Regions from separate parts of the Kitasatospora sp. NPDC089509 genome, predicted to be linked through region 1. Evidence: riboswitches for the same ligand, from Rfam matches in the RefSeq annotation. Region 1 holds a riboswitch; each other region holds the start of a gene.
The links. Region 1 has a riboswitch for S-adenosylmethionine ahead of thrC (threonine synthase). Riboswitches for the same ligand answer to the same signal wherever they lie in the genome.
Positions count from the first base shown of each region.

Region 2: another riboswitch for S-adenosylmethionine. It lies ahead of ACIP4P_RS01360 (IclR family transcriptional regulator); the one in region 1 lies ahead of thrC (threonine synthase).
Region 3: another riboswitch for S-adenosylmethionine. It lies ahead of ACIP4P_RS14405 (aminotransferase class V-fold PLP-dependent enzyme); the one in region 1 lies ahead of thrC (threonine synthase).

Region 1 covers NZ_JBIVHS010000018.1:4,340-10,183, forward strand. The annotation lists gene otsB (trehalose-phosphatase) at 1-655, shown strand, start outside; gene ACIP4P_RS30200 (trehalose-6-phosphate synthase) at 642-2,108, opposite strand; gene ACIP4P_RS30205 (glucosyl-3-phosphoglycerate synthase) at 2,159-3,163, opposite strand; SAM riboswitch class I at 3,314-3,450, shown strand; gene thrC (threonine synthase) at 3,468-4,748, shown strand; gene ACIP4P_RS30215 (MoaD/ThiS family protein) at 4,775-5,053, shown strand; gene ACIP4P_RS30220 (cold-shock protein) at 5,632-5,835, shown strand.
Region 2 covers NZ_JBIVHS010000001.1:353,719-359,562, reverse strand. The annotation lists gene ACIP4P_RS01370 (LuxR C-terminal-related transcriptional regulator) at 1-2,219, opposite strand, end outside; gene ACIP4P_RS01365 (hypothetical protein) at 2,622-2,795, shown strand; gene ACIP4P_RS01360 (IclR family transcriptional regulator) at 2,889-3,602, opposite strand; SAM riboswitch class I at 3,819-3,962, opposite strand; gene ACIP4P_RS01355 (FAD-dependent monooxygenase) at 4,046-5,557, opposite strand; gene ACIP4P_RS01350 (PadR family transcriptional regulator) at 5,611-5,844, opposite strand, start outside.
Region 3 covers NZ_JBIVHS010000005.1:488,512-494,355, reverse strand. The annotation lists gene ACIP4P_RS14425 (NYN domain-containing protein) at 1-180, opposite strand, end outside; gene ACIP4P_RS14420 (hypothetical protein) at 448-711, opposite strand; gene ACIP4P_RS14415 (rhomboid family intramembrane serine protease) at 912-1,694, shown strand; gene ACIP4P_RS14410 (Lrp/AsnC ligand binding domain-containing protein) at 1,736-2,017, shown strand; gene ACIP4P_RS14405 (aminotransferase class V-fold PLP-dependent enzyme) at 2,033-3,397, opposite strand; SAM riboswitch class IV at 3,451-3,566, opposite strand; gene trpD (anthranilate phosphoribosyltransferase) at 3,839-4,915, opposite strand; gene ACIP4P_RS14395 (hypothetical protein) at 5,034-5,459, opposite strand.

The DNA.
Region 1 (5,844 bases):
GTCCGTGGTGCGGGCCGTGGTGGTCGTCACCGGGCGGCCGGCCGGGGTGGCGGCGGAGTACGGCGGGTTCGCCCGGGTACCGGGGCTGGTGGTGCTGGGGCACTACGGGGCCGAGCGCTGGGAGGGGGGCGTGCTGACGGCGCCGGAGGTGCATCCGGGGGTGGCCGGGGCCCGGGCGGCGTTGCCGGGGGTGCTGGCCCGGGTGGGGGCGCCCGAGGGGACGTGGGTGGAGGACAAGGGGCGCTCGGTGGCGGTGCACACCCGGCGGACGGCGGAGCCGGAACGGGCGCTGGAGCTGCTGCGGGCGCCGGTGGGGGAGCTGGCGGCCGAGCACGGGCTGGTGGTGGAGCCCGGGCGGCTGGTGCTGGAGCTGCGGCCGCCGGGGGTGGACAAGGGGGCGGCGCTGACCGGGTTCCTGCGGGAGCGCGGGGCCCGCTCGGTGCTCTACGCGGGGGACGACCTGGGGGACGTGGCGGCCTTCGCGGCGGTGGAGCAGCTGCGCGGGGACGGCGTCGCCGGGCTGCTGGTGTGCGCCGGGGCGGTGGGGGACGCGCCGGTGCGCGAGCTCGCCGACCGGGCGGATCTGGTGGTCGACGGGCCCGCGGGCGTGGTGGAGCTGCTGGAGGGCTTGGGACGGGCGGTCAGAGCGCGTTGAGCTGGTCCAGGAACCACTGCTGCGGGGGGAGCGCGGTGGCCGCCGCGGCGAGCCGCTTGGTGCGGTCGGCGCGCTCCTCCGGGCTCATGGTGAGTCCGGCGTGCAGGGCCTCGGCGGTGGCGATCACGTCGTAGGGGTTGACGGTGAGGGCGTCGTCCTTGAGCTCGGCGTGGGCGCCGGCCTCCCGGGAGAGGACGAGGGCGCAGCCCCGGTCGGAGACCACCGGGACCTCCTTGGCGACCAGGTTCATGCCGTCCCGGATCGGGTTGACGAGGGCGACGTCGGCGAGGCGGTAGGCCGCCAGGGAGCGCGGGAAGTCGTCGTCGACGTGCAGGATCAGCGGCCGCCAGGTGGGGGTGGCGAACTCGGCGTCGATCTCCTCGGCCAGGCGTCGGACGGCGGCGGTGTAGTCGCGGTACTCGGCGAGGTCGGTGCGGGAGGGGTAGGCGAAGGCGATGTGCACCACCCGGTCGTGCCACTCGGGGCGGGTGCGGAGCAGGTGCCGGTAGGCCTGGAGGCCGCGGACGATGTTCTTGCTCAGCTCGGTGCGGTCCACCCGGACGACGGTGCGGCGGTCGCCGACGGCGTCGCGCAGGACGGCCAGGCGTTCGTCCACGTCGGGGCGGTGGGCGCGCTCGCGCAGGAAGTCGGCGTCGGCGCCCAGGGCGTGGACGCCGAGCCGGGTGGTGCGGCCCGCGTGGGTGACGGTGAGCGCCTCGTGGTCGACGGTGGCGCCGAGGAGGTCCGCGCAGCAGGCGGCGAAGGCGCGGGCCCAGCGTTCGGTGAGGAACCCGGCCCGGTCGGCGCCGAGGATGCCGGTCAGCACGGCCCGGCCGACGTCGTCGGGGAGCAGCCGGTAGTACTCGGGCGGGGCCCACGGGGTGTGGGAGAAGTGGCCGATCCGCAGGTCGGGGCGGGCCGCGCGGAGCAGGGCCGGGGCGAGGGACAGGTGGTAGTCCTGCACCAGCACCGCGGCGCCCGGGGCGGCCTCGGCGGCCAGGGCGTCCGCGAAGGCGGCGTTGTAGGCCCGGTAGGCGGCCCACTCGGTGCGGAAACCGGCGTCGAAGGAGGGTGCGGTCGGCGTCGCGTAGAGCAGGTGGTGGACGAACCAGAGGGTGGAGTTGGCGACGCCGTTGTAGGCGCGGGCGAAGGTCTCCGGGTCGATGTCGAGCATCCGTACGGCCTGGCCGCCGACCTCGTGCCCGGCCCGGTCGAGCCGGCCCTCGGGGGCCTCCCGGGCGGCTCTGCGGTCGGCGTCGTTCAGGGCGGCGCAGACCCAGACGGCGTCCGGGTCGTCGATCGCGGACAGGCCGGAGACCAGGCCGCCGCCGCCGCGGCGCAGGGTCAGTGTGCCGTCGTCGGCGGTGCTGAAGGACACCGGTCCCCGGTTGGAGGCCACCAGGACGGGGGCGGTGCCGGTCGCACTCGAACGTTCGGTCGTGAGATCGCCCATGGTTGGGATGTTGCCGGGGGGTCGGGTCGGCAAACGTTTCGGCAGGCGGTTCAGTGGCGGGTCGCGTACTCGGGGACGGTGTGCATCGGCGGGCGCTCCAGGGCCGTCACCGGGTGGGTGTGGGCGGTGAAGGCGCGGGTGTCCGGGTCGCGGCTGAACTGGGTGAGGTGGGGGTGGACCAGGTCGGCGGAGGCCTTGAGGCGGTGGGTGCGGTCGAGCCGTTCCAGGGCGGTGCGGTAGATGGTGGCGGCCATCCGGCCGAGGGCCTGGCCGTCCTGGTGGCGGTGGTGCCGGACGCCGACGTCGACCTGGGCCAGGGCGTCCAGTCCGACCAGTTCCAGGGCGTCGACCAGCAGACCGAGCTCGACGCCGTAGCCGGTGGGGAAGGGCAGCCGTTCGAGCAGCGGGCGGCGGGCCGCGTACTCGCCGCCGAGCGGCTGGACGAAGCCGGCGAGTTCCGGCCAGTGCAGGTTGAGCAGCGGGCGGGCGACGAGTTCGGTGACCCGGCCGCCGCCGACCGGCAGGACCGCCCCGCTCTCGGTCTCCAGCGGGCGGTCGTACATGGCCTTGACCAGCTGGACGGACTCGTCGGTCAGCAGCGGGCCGACGATGCCGGAGACGAAGGCCGGGTCGAACTCGCGCAGGTCGGCGTCCACGAAGCAGACGATGTCGCCGCGGGTGACCAGCAGCGAGCGCCAGAGCACCTCGCCCTTGCCGGGGACGGCGGGCAGCCGGGGCAGGATCCGGTCGCGGTGCTCCACCCGGGCGCCCGCGGCGGCGGCGACGGCGGCGGTGGCGTCGGCGGAGCCGGAGTCCACCACGACGAGTTCGTCCACCAGGGGGATCCGCTCCATCAGCTCGCGCCGGACGGTGCGGACGATGTCGCCGACGGTGGCCTCCTCGTCCAGGGCCGGGAGGACGACGCTGACGGTGCGGCCGGTGCGCCGCTTGGCCTCCAGCAGGGTGTGCACCGGCCGGTCGGTCGCGCTCCACGAGCGGCGGCGGAGCCAGGACGCCGCCTGTGGGAGGAGCGCGGGGATCGGTTCGGCGGGCACGGTGACTCTCCTCGGCGGGATCGGGGTGGAACGGCTCATCTCGCTTGGCGGACGGACCCGTTCAGGGGTGACGCCTTCGGATACAGTCTTCGTACAGCGGTCGGACCTTTGCACGCCGGGGTCACCGTTGCGCACCACCACAATTTCACAAGCTCATCCAGAGGGACTGAGGGAACGGCCCGTTGACGTCCCGGCAACCTTCTCGCTCGGCTGTCTGTCGACAGGCCCCGGCGGGACAGGTGCCAATTCCGGCCTGTGGCGCGACCGCGCCGCGGGGAAGATGAGGAGAGAGGCCTCCGCCATCATGGCCATCGACACTGCCGCACCTGTTTCCGTGGACCTCGGCCCCGCCGCCGCGCTGTCCTGTCGGGAGTGCGGAACCCGGTTCCCGCTCGGCCCCAGCTTCGCCTGCCTGGAGTGCTTCGGGCCGCTGGAGATCGCCTACGAGTTCGGGAGCGAGCGCGCCGAGGAGCTGCGCAAGCGGATCGAGTCCGGCCCCGCGTCCATCTGGCGCTACGCGCCGCTGCTGCCGGTGCCGGCCGACGTCGCCTCCAAGCCCAACCTGAACCCCGGCTGGACCCCGCTGGTCAAGGCGGACAACCTGGGTCGTGAGCTCGGCTTCACCGCGCAGCTGCACATCAAGGACGACTCCGGCAACCCCACCCACTCGTTCAAGGACCGGGTGGTGGCCTGCGCGATCGAGGCGGCCCGGGCGTTCGGGTACACCACGCTGTCCTGCTCCTCCACCGGCAACCTGGCCGGCGCGGTGGGCGCGGCGGCGGCCCGGGCCGGGTTCCGGTCCTGCGTCTTCATCCCGCACGACCTGGAGCAGGGCAAGGTCGTGATGGCCGGGGTGTACGGCGGCGAGCTGGTCGGCATCGAGGGCAACTACGACGACGTGAACCGCTTCTGCTCGGAGCTGATCGGGGACCCGGCCGGCGAGGGCTGGGGCTTCGTCAACGTCAACCTGCGGCCGTACTACGGCGAGGGCTCCAAGACGTTGGCGTACGAGATCTGCGAGCAGCTGGGCTGGCGCCTGCCGGAGCAGATCGTCATCCCGATCGCCTCCGGCTCCCAGCTGACGAAGATCGACAAGGGGCTGCAGGAGCTGATCAGGCTGGGGCTGGTCGAGGACCGGCCGTACCGGATCTTCGGCGCCCAGGCGGAGGGCTGCTCGCCGGTGTCGGCGGCGTTCAAGGCCGGCCGGGACGTGATCAAGCCGGTGAAGCCGGACACCATCGCCAAGTCGCTGGCGATCGGCAACCCGGCGGACGGCCCGTACGTGCTGGACATCGCCCGCCGCACCGGCGGTGCGGTCGAGGACGTCACGGACGCGGAGGTCGTGGCGGCGATCCGGCTGCTGGCCCGGACCGAGGGCATCTTCGCCGAGACCGCGGGCGGGGTGACCGTCGGCGTGCTGAAGAAGTTGGTCGAGACGGGTCAGCTGGACCCGGCCAAGGAGACCGTCGCGATCAACACCGGCGACGGCCTGAAGACCCTGGACGCCGTCTCCGAGGCCGGGATTACCGCCGTCATCCGCCCGACGCTGGACGCTTTCCACTCCGCCGGTCTCGCGTCCGCCTGAACCACCCCCACCCCGCTAGGAGAGCCATGAGCGCCAACGTCCGCATCCCCACCATCCTGCGCACCTACACCGGCGGTGCGGCCGAGGTGACCGCCGAGGGGGCCACCCTGGCCGAGGTCATCGCCCACCTGGAGCAGAACCACGCGGGCATCTCGGCCCGGATCCTGGACGACACCGGCAAGCTGCGCCGCTTCGTCAACGTGTACGTGAACGACGATGACGTGCGGTTCGCCGAGGGCCTGGCGACCGAGATCGGGGACGGCGCCAGCGTCTCGATCATTCCGGCGGTGGCCGGCGGCTGCTGAGTCGTTCGGCGGTCGCGTTTCCGGGTTGCTTTCCGGGTCGCCCCGCGCCGCCCGTGCGTACGGAATTCCACTCTCCGTACGCGCGGGCGGCGCGTTCGCATTTCGGCGGGAATATTTCCCGCTCAAGTCGGAGTAGAGTGTGGCTCTGCTGGGAACAGGGCCGCCCTTCCGGCGCACGGGGTGCTTCGCCGGAGGTCGTCCGACCGGCGGGACCGGCCCGGGGCGGTTCCCGGGAAACATGTCAGGCAGATGTCAGAATTCCTGCGGGCATTTGGGTAATTCGTCCGCTATGTCCGGCGACGAATGCCGAGTTCCTTCCGGTTTGTTCGCTCTTGTCTCTTGACGGGCCCTCGGAATTCCCGGCGGTTGACCCTGTTGCAGAGGGCGTCGGTCCGGATACATTCAGCGGCGGTCGACGTAATCAACCGCTCACGGAAGCCGTCCGGCGCCCCCGTGCGGAGGATTGCGGCGTGCACGGCTGCGCTCAGGGGGGGTTCCCCGGGCCGGCCTTCAAACCAGACCCGGGCCCGCGACCTGCGGGACCGTGAAGGGCCAGCACAGCACTAGGGGAGTTCGGAATGGCTCAGGGCACCGTCAAGTGGTTCAACGCGGAGAAGGGCTACGGCTTCATCGCGGTCGACGGTGGTGCGGACGTCTTCGTCCACTACAGCGCGATCCAGATGGACGGCTACCGCACCCTCGAGGAGGGCCAGCGGGTCGAGTTCGAGATCTCCCAGGGACAGAAGGGCCCGCAGGCGGACATGGTCCGCGCGGCGGTCTGACCCCTTCCG
Region 2 (5,844 bases), on a different contig from region 1:
GCCCGGCCGACCGTGCGCGGGGTGCCCCAGGTACGGGCATGCGCCAACTCCGTCTCCGCGAGTTCCCGGCCCTCCGCCAGCCGCCCGAGCCCGGCCAGGGCCAGGGCGGCGCCGGAGCGCCACGGCGTGGCCACCGGGCTGACGAAGTCGCGGGCGTCCTGGCCCGCCCCGCAGGCCAGGAAGGCGTCCAGCGCCGCCTGGTGGTTCCCCTCGTACCCGTGCAACAGCCCTCTGGCGTACCGGAGTTCGTTCCACTCCCAGGAACTGTCGGCGCTGTCCGCCGCCCGGCGGTCCTCCGTTCGCCCGCGTGCTAGCAGCCGCCACGCCACCTCCCGCTCGCCGAGCTCGTACCGGGCGAGGGCGACCATGGCCGTCAGGTGGGGCAGCCGGATGCCGCGTTCCGTGCAGGCGTCCAGCAGCGGAGCGTTCTCGGCCAGGACGCGGCCGAACTCGCCTGCCATCAGGGCGGCTTCGGCCCGGACGCTGGTCAGGCACTGGTGGCCGACGTCGGTCGGGTCCGGCAGCGCGGGCGGCGCCGGGAGGCACGCGTCGGCGAGGGCGCGGGCGTCGGCGAGCCGGTCGGCCCACTGCAGCAGGGTGGCCGCGCTGCCGAGCCAGCTGGTGCGGATCCTCGGGTCGACGGGCTCGGGCGACGCCAGTCGTGGCAGCACCAGGTCGAGCACCTCGGCGGCGGACACCCGGCCCGCCCCCGCGTCGTACTCCGCGACCAGGGCCCGCATCAGCGGCTCGATCGCGGCGGGCGCGGTCGCCGCCGACTCCCGCATCCGGGCCACCGCGTCGCGCCAGGCGACGGCGTCGTGCGAGGCGATGAGGGCGGCGACGGAGCGCAGCGCGTCGGCGCAGCCGGCGTGGTCCGCTGTCCGGCTCTCGCGGTGCAGCACCCGCAGCGCGGTGTCCGTGCGCCCTTGTGCGGCGAGGGCCGTGCCGAGGGCGGGCGCGACGGCGGCGCGGTCGCCGGGGTCGGCGTGCAACTCCAGTGCGGCGCGCAGGCGGCGGACGCCGGCGTCGGCGTTGTGGGGCAGTTCGAGCGCGCCCAGGCGCTGGGTGACGTCGGCGCGGCGGCCGGGGGCGAGCGGGCCGGTGAGCGCGTGCCGCAGGAAGGCGATGGCCTCCGCCGTCCGGCCCGCACGGAGCGCCTCCTCGGCGGCGTCCTCCAGGGACTGGGTCATCCACTCCTCGCCGGGCGGGTCGAGGTGCAGGAGGTGGGCGGCGACGGTTGTGGCGGGCGCGCCGCGTTCGTCGAGCGTGCGCGCAAACCGGCCGCGCAGCAGGGCCAGTTCGGCGGGGTCGGCGGCGGCGAGGGCGGCCTCGCGGGCCTGCGGCGCGGACAGGACCCGCGCGAGGTGGTCGGCGCCCGCCGGGAGGGTGCGGAACTCCGGGCACAGGGCGGCGACTTCGCGCAGCACGGCGGGCGGTTCCTGAGCCGGTTCCGGGGCCAGCATGTGCTGCGCGGCGACGGCGAGCGCGAGGGTGAGAGCGCGGGCGAACGGGTCGGCGCGGGACTCGATCCAGTCGGCGATGGTTCGCCGGTAGCGACTGGGGCCCGGCTCCCCCGCCGCGTCGGCGAGCAGGGCGTGGACGAGGGCGGGGTTGCCGTCGGCCGGGCGGAGCCACGTCCCGGCGCAGGTCGGGGCCCCGGCGGCCGCCGCGAGCCGCGCCACGGCGGGCGGGCTGAGCGGATCCAACTGCAGCGCACTCCCGGTGGCTTCCGGCAACGGGCCGACGGACCCCCCGGTGCCCGCGGTCAGCACGACGAGCACCGGTAGCCCCGCCAACCGGCGGGCCAGGTAGCCGATCCAGCGCTTCGACGGTTCGTCGGCCTCGTGCAGGTCGTCGACGGCCAGCAGCACGGGCTGCCGACGGGCTTCGCGGGCGAGTTCGGCGAGGAGGTCGTGGAACGTCCGTTGTTCGGCCACGGATGACTCGGTGGCGAAAGGTATCTCCGTTTCCGTCCCGGGGAAGAGTTGCCGGAGCAGGGCGAACGGGAACCCGGCCTCCTCACGCGCACCGCGTGCCCGTCGGACGGACATCGCTCCGCACACCGACTCCTGCCGGAGCACGGCTTCGAGCAGCGCGGTGCGTCCCATTCCGGGTAGTGCTCTGACCATCAGCCACCGCCCCCGTCCGGCCCGTGCGGACGCTCCTGCGGCGACGGCGATCGCGCCTTCCCCGTCCCGTTCGACCAGCGGGTTTCCCACTCATGCCCTCCTGCGGCGGATCGATCTCGATTGAGCAGATCATGACATAGCAGAGCGTGGGAATGTGCCGACTATCAGTCATATTTCCAGCCCGGACAGTTCGTACTCCCCCGTGCCGCCCGCGCCTGCCCGGCCGGATTCCAGAAAGGCACCTCCGACCGGGACCGCCCGACCGCACACGGAGGACGGGACCGAGGGATACCCGTACGGGAGACCAGGGCTTCGGCACCGCCGTCGGACGTGATGTCCGGGCGGCGGGTCGCGAGGCCGGACCGGACGAGGGGCATCGCGGCACGGGCGACGGAGGGCGGGAACCCGGGGAAGCTCGCCGGCCCGGCCAGGGAGGGCGCGGTTGCCGAGAGACGCGAGGCCGCGAAGAAGGCCAGGGCGCCCCTGCCCGTCATGTCCACCGGGCGTGCGCGGTCGGCCGCGCTGTACCTGCTCCTCTTCCCGGCCGTCGGAGTGTGGCTGACCTCGGGATTCACCTACGCCTACCGGGCCGATCCCGGCCCGGCGATCTGGGCGCTGGTCGTCGTCCTGGCGGCCGTGGTGCCCCGGTCACTGGGTCTCGCCTGATCACCACGGTCTCCGGGCGCTCCGCCGCCCCGCTCGACGCGGAGGCGGGACGGCGGAATCCGGACCGCGGAAGCCCGACGGCGGACGCCCCGGTCAGGGGCGGCGCAGGGCTTCGGTGAGGTGCCCGGCCGCCTCGACGACGGCCTGGGAGAGGCGGGCGCCGGGGTGCCGGGTGAGCCGTTCGATCGGCCCGGAGACGGAGACCGCCGCCACCACCCGGTTGGACGGGCCGCGCACCGGGGCGGAGACGGAGGCGACGCCGGGCTCGCGCTCGCCGATGGACTGGGCCCAGCCGCGGCGGCGCACTCCGGCGAGGGCGGTGGCGGTGAAGCGGGCACCCTGGAGGCCGCGGTGGAGGCGCTCCGGCTCCTCCCAGGCGAGCAGCACCTGCGCGGCGGACCCGACCTTCATCGGCAGCGCGAGGCCGACCGGGACGGTGTCGCGCAGGCCGAAGAGGCGCTCGGCGGCCGCCACGCAGATCCGGATGTCGCCCTGCCGGCGGTAGAGCTGGGCGGTCTCGCCGCTGACGTCGCGCAGGTGGGTGAGGACCGAGCCGGCGGCCGTCAGCAGGCGGTCGTCACCGGCGGCGGCCGAGAGCTCGGCGAGCCGCGGGCCGAGGACGAACCGGCCCTGCAGGTCCCGTCCGAGCAGGCGGTGGTGCTCCAGTGCGACGGCGATCCGGTGCGCGGTGGGCCGGGCCAGGCCGGTGGCGTCGACCAGCCCGGCCAGGGTGGCCGGACCGGACTCCAGGGTGCCGAGGATCGAGGTGATCTTGTCGAGCACGCCGACGCCGCTCGTGATCTCCAGGTTCTCCATGGACGGGTACTCCAGTCTCAGTTCCCGTGAGCGAAGGGTGGGTTCGGCTCACGGGTGCTCCACAGGGGGTGGGGTGGGGAGCGGGGGTGGTCAGCGAGAACAGGCCTGGAAAGTCGGCCACATGCCTGCGCCGGACACGAGACGGGTACGCGAAAGGGCCGGGGCGGGAAGCGCCCGGGCGAAGGACAGCACTGAGAGCACCGTGTCTCCTCATCTTTTCCCGCGCCACGTTGGCGACAGGCCGGAGTTGGCACTGACCCCGGACGGCACGGCGTGTACTTCGGACGCCGGGTCGAACGGGGAGTTGCCGGGGCTTCGTAGGGCCGGTCCCTCCACCCCTCTGGATGATTCGCGGAGAACGATACAAGACTTCCCGGGCATCTCGCCAAATCTTTTCCCGGCCCACACACCCGGGGCCCTGCCGCCCGGCCGTCTCAGGCCACCCGCGCCCCCTCCCCCGCCGGCTCGCCGAACCAGTGCCGCAGGGCCTGCCGGAGCCCGTCGGGGTCCTCCTGCTCGGCATCGCGCAGCAGCCAGCCGGTGTGCCCGTCCGGCCGGAGCAGGACGGCGCGGAGCCCGGGCTGCTCCGGGCAGTCCGCCGTGACGGTGGTCACCCGGTCCGCCCAGCCCGCCGCCGCTTCGCCCACCGCCGCTCCGCGAACTCCCGCACCGCTGCCGCCCGTCAGGTCGAGCAGCAGACCGCGGCCCGGGGCGAGCAGCTCGGACAGCCGGGTCGGGCCCGGGGCCGTGCTCAGGGTGAGGTCGGGGGCCAGCCGCCCGAGCCAGGGGTGGGCGGTGTCGGGGTGCGTGCCGTAGCGGGTGTCCAGTCCGGTGACGGTCTCGGCGAGGGCGCGGTTGCCCGCGGGGTGGCGGGCGACCCGGGTGAACAGGTCGACGAGCGGCCCGAGTCGGTCGTCCGCGGCGCCCAGCAGCACCTGGGCCCGGGTGGAGGCCAGGACGCGCGCGCCCGCCGCGTGGCGTTCCTCGTGGTAGCTGTCCAGCAGGTGCGCGGGGGCGGTGCCGCGCACGGTGGCGGCGAGCTTCCAGCCCAGGTTGAACGCGTCGTCCAGGGCGAGGTTGACGCCGATCGCGCCGGCCGGCGGGTGGATGTGCGCGGCGTCCCCGGCCAGCACGACCCGGCCCCGGACGTACTCGGCGGCCTGCCGGGCGGCGTTGCCGAACCGGGTGGTCCAGCGCGCGGCGCGCAGGTCGACGGGGCGGCCGAGCGCCTCGGCGACGGCGGCGCGCAGCCGGTCGAGGGTGACCGGCTCGTCCCGGTCCGCCGGGGGCTGCCGGTCGGCGGTGATGATCCTCACGTAGCCGGGGCGGGGGATCACGAAGACGCTTCCGCCGGGGCCGGTGGACACGCCGAAGGGCAGCGCCGCCGGGTCGGCGGGTTCGACGTCGCCGAGCAGTGTGAAGGCCGTCGACGCGGTGCCGGGGAAGTCGATGCCGGCCTGTCGGCGGACGGTGCTGCGGCCGCCGTCGCAGCCGACCGCGTAGCCGGCCCGGACGTGGTGTTCGCGGCCGTCGGCGACGACCGTCGCGGTGACGCACTCGGCGTCCTGGGTCAGGGCGCGCAGCTCGTGTCCGCGCCGGATGTCCGCGCCCAGCGCGAGCGCGTGCGCCTCCAGCACCTCCTCGACCCGGGTCTGCGGGATGCCCAGTGAGAACGGGTGGTCGGTGTGGGCGCCGGCGAGGGTGAGCGTCACCGGCAGTCCGGAGAACGCGGCGTGCGGGACCTGCCAGCCCTCGCCGATGAACCGGTCGGCGAGGCCGCGCCGGGCCAGCAGGTCCAGGGCGCGGGCGTTGAGGTTGAAGCCCCGGCAGTAGGGCGGGCGTTGCGGGTGACGTTCGAGGACGACGGTGTCGACGCCGGCGAGCCGGAGCTCGATCGCGAGCAGCAGGCCGGCCGGTCCGGCTCCGACGATCAGCACCTCGGTCATTCGGTGGTCCGCTCCCTCTTCGGATCGGGTGGCTCCTTCGGTCAGCACCTCGGTCATCGGGTGGTCCCCTCCCCGTCCGTCGGGCCGGTCCAGGTCCAGCCGTCCTCGGAGCGCTCGACCTCGGGCCAGGACAGGCGGCCGTCGCCGATCTCGGCGACGGTGCGCCGGGTCCACGCCAACTCGGCCTCCCAGGCGTGCAGGGCGCACTCGACCTCGATCATGAACAGCCGGGGCGCCTTCCCGGCGCCGACCGTGTCGGCCAGCACCGCCTTCGTCTCCTCGATCCG
Region 3 (5,844 bases), on a different contig from region 1:
CTCCAGCGCGGCCGCCAGCGCGGTGGCCGCGTACTTGGCCCGCCGCGCGGGGGTGAACTTCACGTACTGACGCAGGCTCTGCGGCAGCTCCCCGGGCGGCAGCCCGCCCAGCGCGTCCGAGGCCAGGCCGACCACGCGCCGGCGCACGCCCTCGGGCAGCGGCCGGTCCAGCTTCTCCACCGGGCGCTCGACGGCGCCACCGGCCGGGTCCGGGAGCGGGGTCTCGAACGGGGCCGCCCCGTCCTCCGACGCCGGTGCCTGCGCAGCGGGCTGAAGCCCCTGCGCGTCGGCGGGCTCCCTCGCTGCGTCCACCACGTCCTCGGCTCCGATCCTGGTCCAGCGGGTACGGCCGACGGCCGCCCCTGTCGTCACGCTCCGTGCGTCTTGTCTGTATTGTCCCGTGCGGTGGACGGCCGCGTCACGCGCCGCCCACCGCACCGGCCGGGATCAGCCCTGCTCGGCGGGGGCCTCCGCACCCTCGGCGCCCGGGCGGGCCACCAGCTCGACCTGGTCCACCGCGTTGCACCAGCGGCACCGCACCGACTCGACCGTCTCGCTGTGCACCTCGGTCTCCTCGACCTTGGAGTCGCCGGCCAGGTCGAAGTGGAGGAACTCGGTGACCCGCGCGGTGCGGGTCACGTCGAAGCGGGTGAGGTTGCCGCACAGCGTGCAGCGCCAGCGCGTCTCGGCGGTCAGGGCGGGGACGGTCATCGGGGGATCCTCTCGGCTGGTCCCTGGGCGGTCAGGCGCTCCCCCGGAGCCCCGGCATCGGCGGCGGGAGGCGGGATCGCCCGGCCCAAGCCTATTGCCTGGGGCAACCGTCACGACCACCGGTCAGTCGAACTTGATGGCTAGTCCACCTGCCGTAAACGGGCGTGTCATGTGCGGTGTCCGGAGGAATGCTTGGCCGCATGGCGCTCGCGGCCCCCGACCACACCGATGCGCGGGACGGCCGCCCGGCGGTTCCCGCCCCGGCCGTCACCTACGCCCTGATCGCGCTCAACACCCTGGTCTTCCTGCTCGGCCCGGCGGCCGGCCTGAACCCGCTGTACGGCACCGGCCAGGCCCGGATCTGCGCCGAGCAGCGCTACGAGCAGCGCTGGGGCGCCGTCCCCGCCGAACTGCTGACGGGCCACCCGCTCACCGCCGAGCAGCTGGCCGAGGCCCCCGCCCCGGTCCCCGGCTGCCCCGCCGCCCCGACCCCGGGCAAGCACCCGGCCGTGTCCGCCCTCACCGGCCTCTTCCTGCACGCCGGCTGGCTGCACCTGCTGGGCAACCTGCTCTTCTTCCACGTCTTCGGCCCCACCGTCGAACGGCGGGTCGGCCGGGCCAGGTTCCTCCTCTTCTACCTGGCGGCCGGCAGCCTGGCCTCGTACGGCTTCGCGCTCGCCGAGGCACACTCCCCCGACTCCACCCGGGTCCTGATCGGCGCCTCCGGGGCGATCTCCGCCGTGCTCGGCGCCTACCTGCGCTTCCACCCGCGGGCCAGGGTGACCACCCTGGTCCCACTGCTCCTCTTCCTCCCGCTGCGCTTCCCGGCCTGGCTGGTGCTCGGCCTCTGGTTCGCCCTGCAGTGGTGGTCGGTGCACTCGGCCGGGCCCGGAGTGGCCTACCTGGTGCACGTGATCGGCTTCTCGGCCGGCTTCCTGTACGCCTGCACCGTCGTCGGACACCCCCCGAGACGACCCGGCTGAGGCCCGATACGCTGACCGCACCCCATGAAGGAGCCCGCACCGTGATCACTGCCATCGTCCTGATCAAGACCAGCGTCGACCGCATCCCGGAGATCGCCGAGGCCATCGCCGCGATCGACGGCGTCAGCGAGGTGTACTCGGTGACCGGCGGCTACGACCTGGTGGCGATGGTCCGGGTACGCCGTCACGACGACCTCGCCGACGTCATCCCGGGCCGGCTCAACAAGGTCCCGGGCGTGGCACACACCGAGACCCAGATCGCCTTCCGCACCTACTCCCAGCACGACCTGGAAGCGGCCTTCGCGCTCGGCCTGGACGAGTAGGACGACGCGTGGGGCTCAGCCCTCGCGACGGGTGTCGACGACGCAACGGCCGCCCTCGTTGCGGTAGTTCCACGCCGCGCCGTCGGTGACCAGCTCGCGGACGGCGGTCAGGAAGCGCTCCACGTGCTCGTCCGGCGTGCCGGCCCCGAAGCTCACCCGGATCGCGTTCAGGCTGCGCTCCCCGGGCAGCGAGGACTCCGGCGCCCCGCACTCGGACGGCGCCACCTCCTCCTCCCCGAGCAGCGTCCGCACCAGCGGGTGCGCGCAGAACAGCCCGTCCCGCACCCCGATGCCGTACTCGGCCGACAGCGCGGCCGAGAAGTGCGAGCTGTTCCAGCCCCGGACCACGAAGGACAGCACGCCCACCCGGGCCGAGCCGGCGCCGAACAGGTTCAGCACCCGGACCTCCGGGATCTCCGCCAGCCCCGCCGTCAGCCGCTCGACCAGCTGCCGCTCCCGGGCCTCCAGCGCGTCGAAGCCGGCCTCGGTGAGCGCCCGACAGGCCGAGGCGATCGCGTAGGCGCCGATCACGTTCGGCGAACCGGCCTCGTGCCGGGCCGGGCCGGTGTGCCACTGCACCGCCACCGAGCCGTCCAGCTCCCGGGCCACCGTCCGGGTCGCCCCGCCGCCGGCCAGGTACGGCTCGGCCGCGTCCAGCCAGTCCGACCGACCGGCCAGCACCCCGGCCCCGAACGGCGCGTAGAGCTTGTGGCCGGAGAAGGCGATCCAGTCGACGTCCAGTTCGCGGACCGAGACCCGGTGGTGCGGGGCCAGCTGGGCCGCGTCCAGCACCACCCGGGCGCCGTGCCGGTGCGCGGTCGCGGTCAGCTCGGCGACCGGCCACAGCTCGCCGGTCACATTGGAGGCGCCGGTGACGCACAGCAGCTTCGGCCCCTCGGGCGCCGCGGCCAGCGCGCTCTCCAGCGCCGCCACCGCCTCGGCCCGCGAGCGCGGCGCCCGCAGGTAGTCGACCTCCAGCCCCGCGTGCGCCCAGGGCAGCAGCGAGGCGTGGTGCTCGGTCTCGAAGGCGAACACCCGGGTGCCGGCCGGCACCGCGCCGGCCAGCAGGTTGAGCGAGTCGGTGGTGGCCCGGGTGAAGACCACCTGGTCGTCGGCGCGCAGGTCGAGGAACTCGGCGACGGTCCGCCGGCTCTGCTCGAACAGGTCGGTGGACAGCTGCGACAGGTACCCGGCGCCGCGGTGCACGCTGCCGTAGTACGGCGCGTAGGCGGCGACGTCGTCCCAGACCCGCTGGAGCGCAGGCGCGCTGGCCGCGTAGTCGAGCGCCGCGTAACCGACCTTCTCGCCGCTGGCCAGCGGGACCTGGACGTCCTGGCCGAGGACGGCGAGCGGGGCGAGGGTTTCGACGGAGACGGACATGAGGATGCACTCCTTCTACGGGTCAGGGACCCCCGGGAGTGCTGCTCGTCGGGCGTCCGCGCTTGTCGCACGGACGGCTTCCGGCGACCCGGTCCTCACCCAGGGCACCCCGCCACGGACGGAGGGTTGCCGGACAGCCAGCTGGGGCTTGACGCTGTCACTCATGACCTGGCGAAGACTCTAGGTCGGGTACGTCGGACGGTCAAACAGTCATCCACCATCCGGACAGTGTTCTCGCCCGCTCGCCTCCGGGGCGCTCTGATCCGGTGCCGACGGTCGGCGCTCCCTCGCTCCTTCGTCGCTCCCTCGCTTCTCCCTTTCGGCACCGGCGCGCCCCTTCGGCTCGGGGCGGGGCACCGGGGGGCGGGGCGGGCGGAAGGGCCCGGGTCGGACGGGAAGGGCCCGGGGCGGCGGAACCGGCCCGGGCCCTCAACTGCCGCCTCAGATCCGGCTGGTGGCCTCCGACCAGCGCCGCAGCAGATCCTGCGCCCGGCCCGAGTCGATCGCCTCGGCCGCCCGCACCATGCCCGCCGCGAGCTGCTCCGTCAGCGGCGCGTCACCCAGGTCGAGCGCGACCAGTGCCGCCGCGGTGTTCAGCAGGACGGCGTCCCGCACCGGCCCGCGCTCCCCCGCCAGCAGTCGCCGGGCGACCTCCGCGTTGTACGCGGCGTCGGCCCCGCGCAGCGCCTCGATGCCGACCAGCTCGATGCCGACGTCCCGCGGGTCGAAGGTGGTCTCGGTGACCACCCCGTCGCGCACCACCCACACCTGCGAGGTGGTGGTGATGGTCAGTTCGTCCAGCCCGTCGTCGCCGCGGAACACCAGCGCGGTCGCCCCGCGCCGGGCCAGCACCCCGGCGATCAGCCCGGCGAGCCGGGTGTCGAAGCAGCCGACCGCGTGCGCGGTGACCTTGGCCGGGTTGGTCAGCGGACCGAGGATGTTGAAGGCGGTCGGCACCCCGAGGTCGCGTCGCGCGGTGGCGGCGTGCCGCATCGAGGGGTGGAACTTCGCCGCGAAGCAGAAGGTGAGCCCGACCTCCTCGGCCACCTGGGCCACCCGCCGGGGCGACAGGTCCAGCGCGACCCCGAGCTTCTCCAGCACGTCCGAGGAGCCGCTGGTGGAGGAGGCCGACCGGTTGCCGTGCTTGACCACCTTGGCCCCGGCCGCGGCCGCGACGATCGCCGACATGGTGGAGATGTTGACGGTCTTCGCCCGGTCGCCGCCGGTGCCGACGATGTCGACCGCCGGGCCGGGGATGTCCAGCGGCTCGGCGTGGTCGTACATCGCGTCGACCAGGCCGGAGATCTCCTCGACCGACTCGCCCTTGGCCCGCAGCGCCACCATGAACCCGGCCACCTGGACGGGGGACGCCTCGCCGCTCATGATCCGGTCCATCGCCCACGCGGTGGAGGAGCGGTCGAGGTCCTCCCCCTTCAACAACGCCGCCAGGAGGTCCGGCCAGGTGCGGACCACCTGCGCGGGGTCGGTACCACCGTTCGCAGGGTTCACGTTCACCATGGCTGACTCCAGCTGTTGTCGGTTCCCCGCTCCGGGGGACGTCCGTACGGATGGAGTCAGCCTATCGAGCGGCGGGGCGGCTACGGCCCCGACTTCTCTCCTACTGAGACGGCACCGCTCAACGGCTCGCCGGGGCCCGCTTGGCCAGCCGGGCCCGCAGCAGGACGGCGACCGCCTCGGCCAGCGCCACCGGGTCCACCGGGTGGGAGATCGCGGCATCGGCCCGGCTCCAGGCGGCCAGCCAGGAGTCCTGCGGCCGGCCGATCAGCACCAGCACCGGCGGGCAGCCGTAGATCTCGTCCTTGAGCTGGCGCCCGAGGCCCAGCCCGCCGGCCGGAACCGCCTCGCCGTCCAGCACGCAGAGGTCGATGCCGCCCTTCTCCAACGCCTTGAGCACCGCGGGGGTGGTCGCGCACTCCAGGTAGGACAGCTCCGGAAGATCCTCGGCGGGCCGACGGCCGAGGGCCGTCAGCACCTGCTCGCGGGTGTTGCGGTCGTCGCTGTAGACGAGGACGGTGAGCGTCTCGTCGGTCGTGTACGCCATGGACCCTGCTCCCTCAAGTGTGATCCGGACCACGTTCACCTGATCCGGATGCTACCCCCGTTTCCCCCGTCACCGGTCCCCCTCGCGCACGTTCCCCCTCAAGCCGACGCGCCCGCCGCTCACCCGCCCGGAGGACGGCCCGTCACCCCACCCCGCCCGGTCCACCCGGACGGCCCATCCGGGGTCCTCTCCCCTACAACCCGCGACTGCGCCGTCCGCGCAACGACGCACTGGGCAAGGGGGTGGCGGGCCCGACAGAGGAACCGTCAGAAAAGGGACACCCCACTGCTCAGCCCCCGTACGGCCCCCTCGCCGCCCTTCAAGCGGGCATACCGCACGCACCGGACACTCCGAGGGACACCCCCCGACGTGAAGACGGAATAAG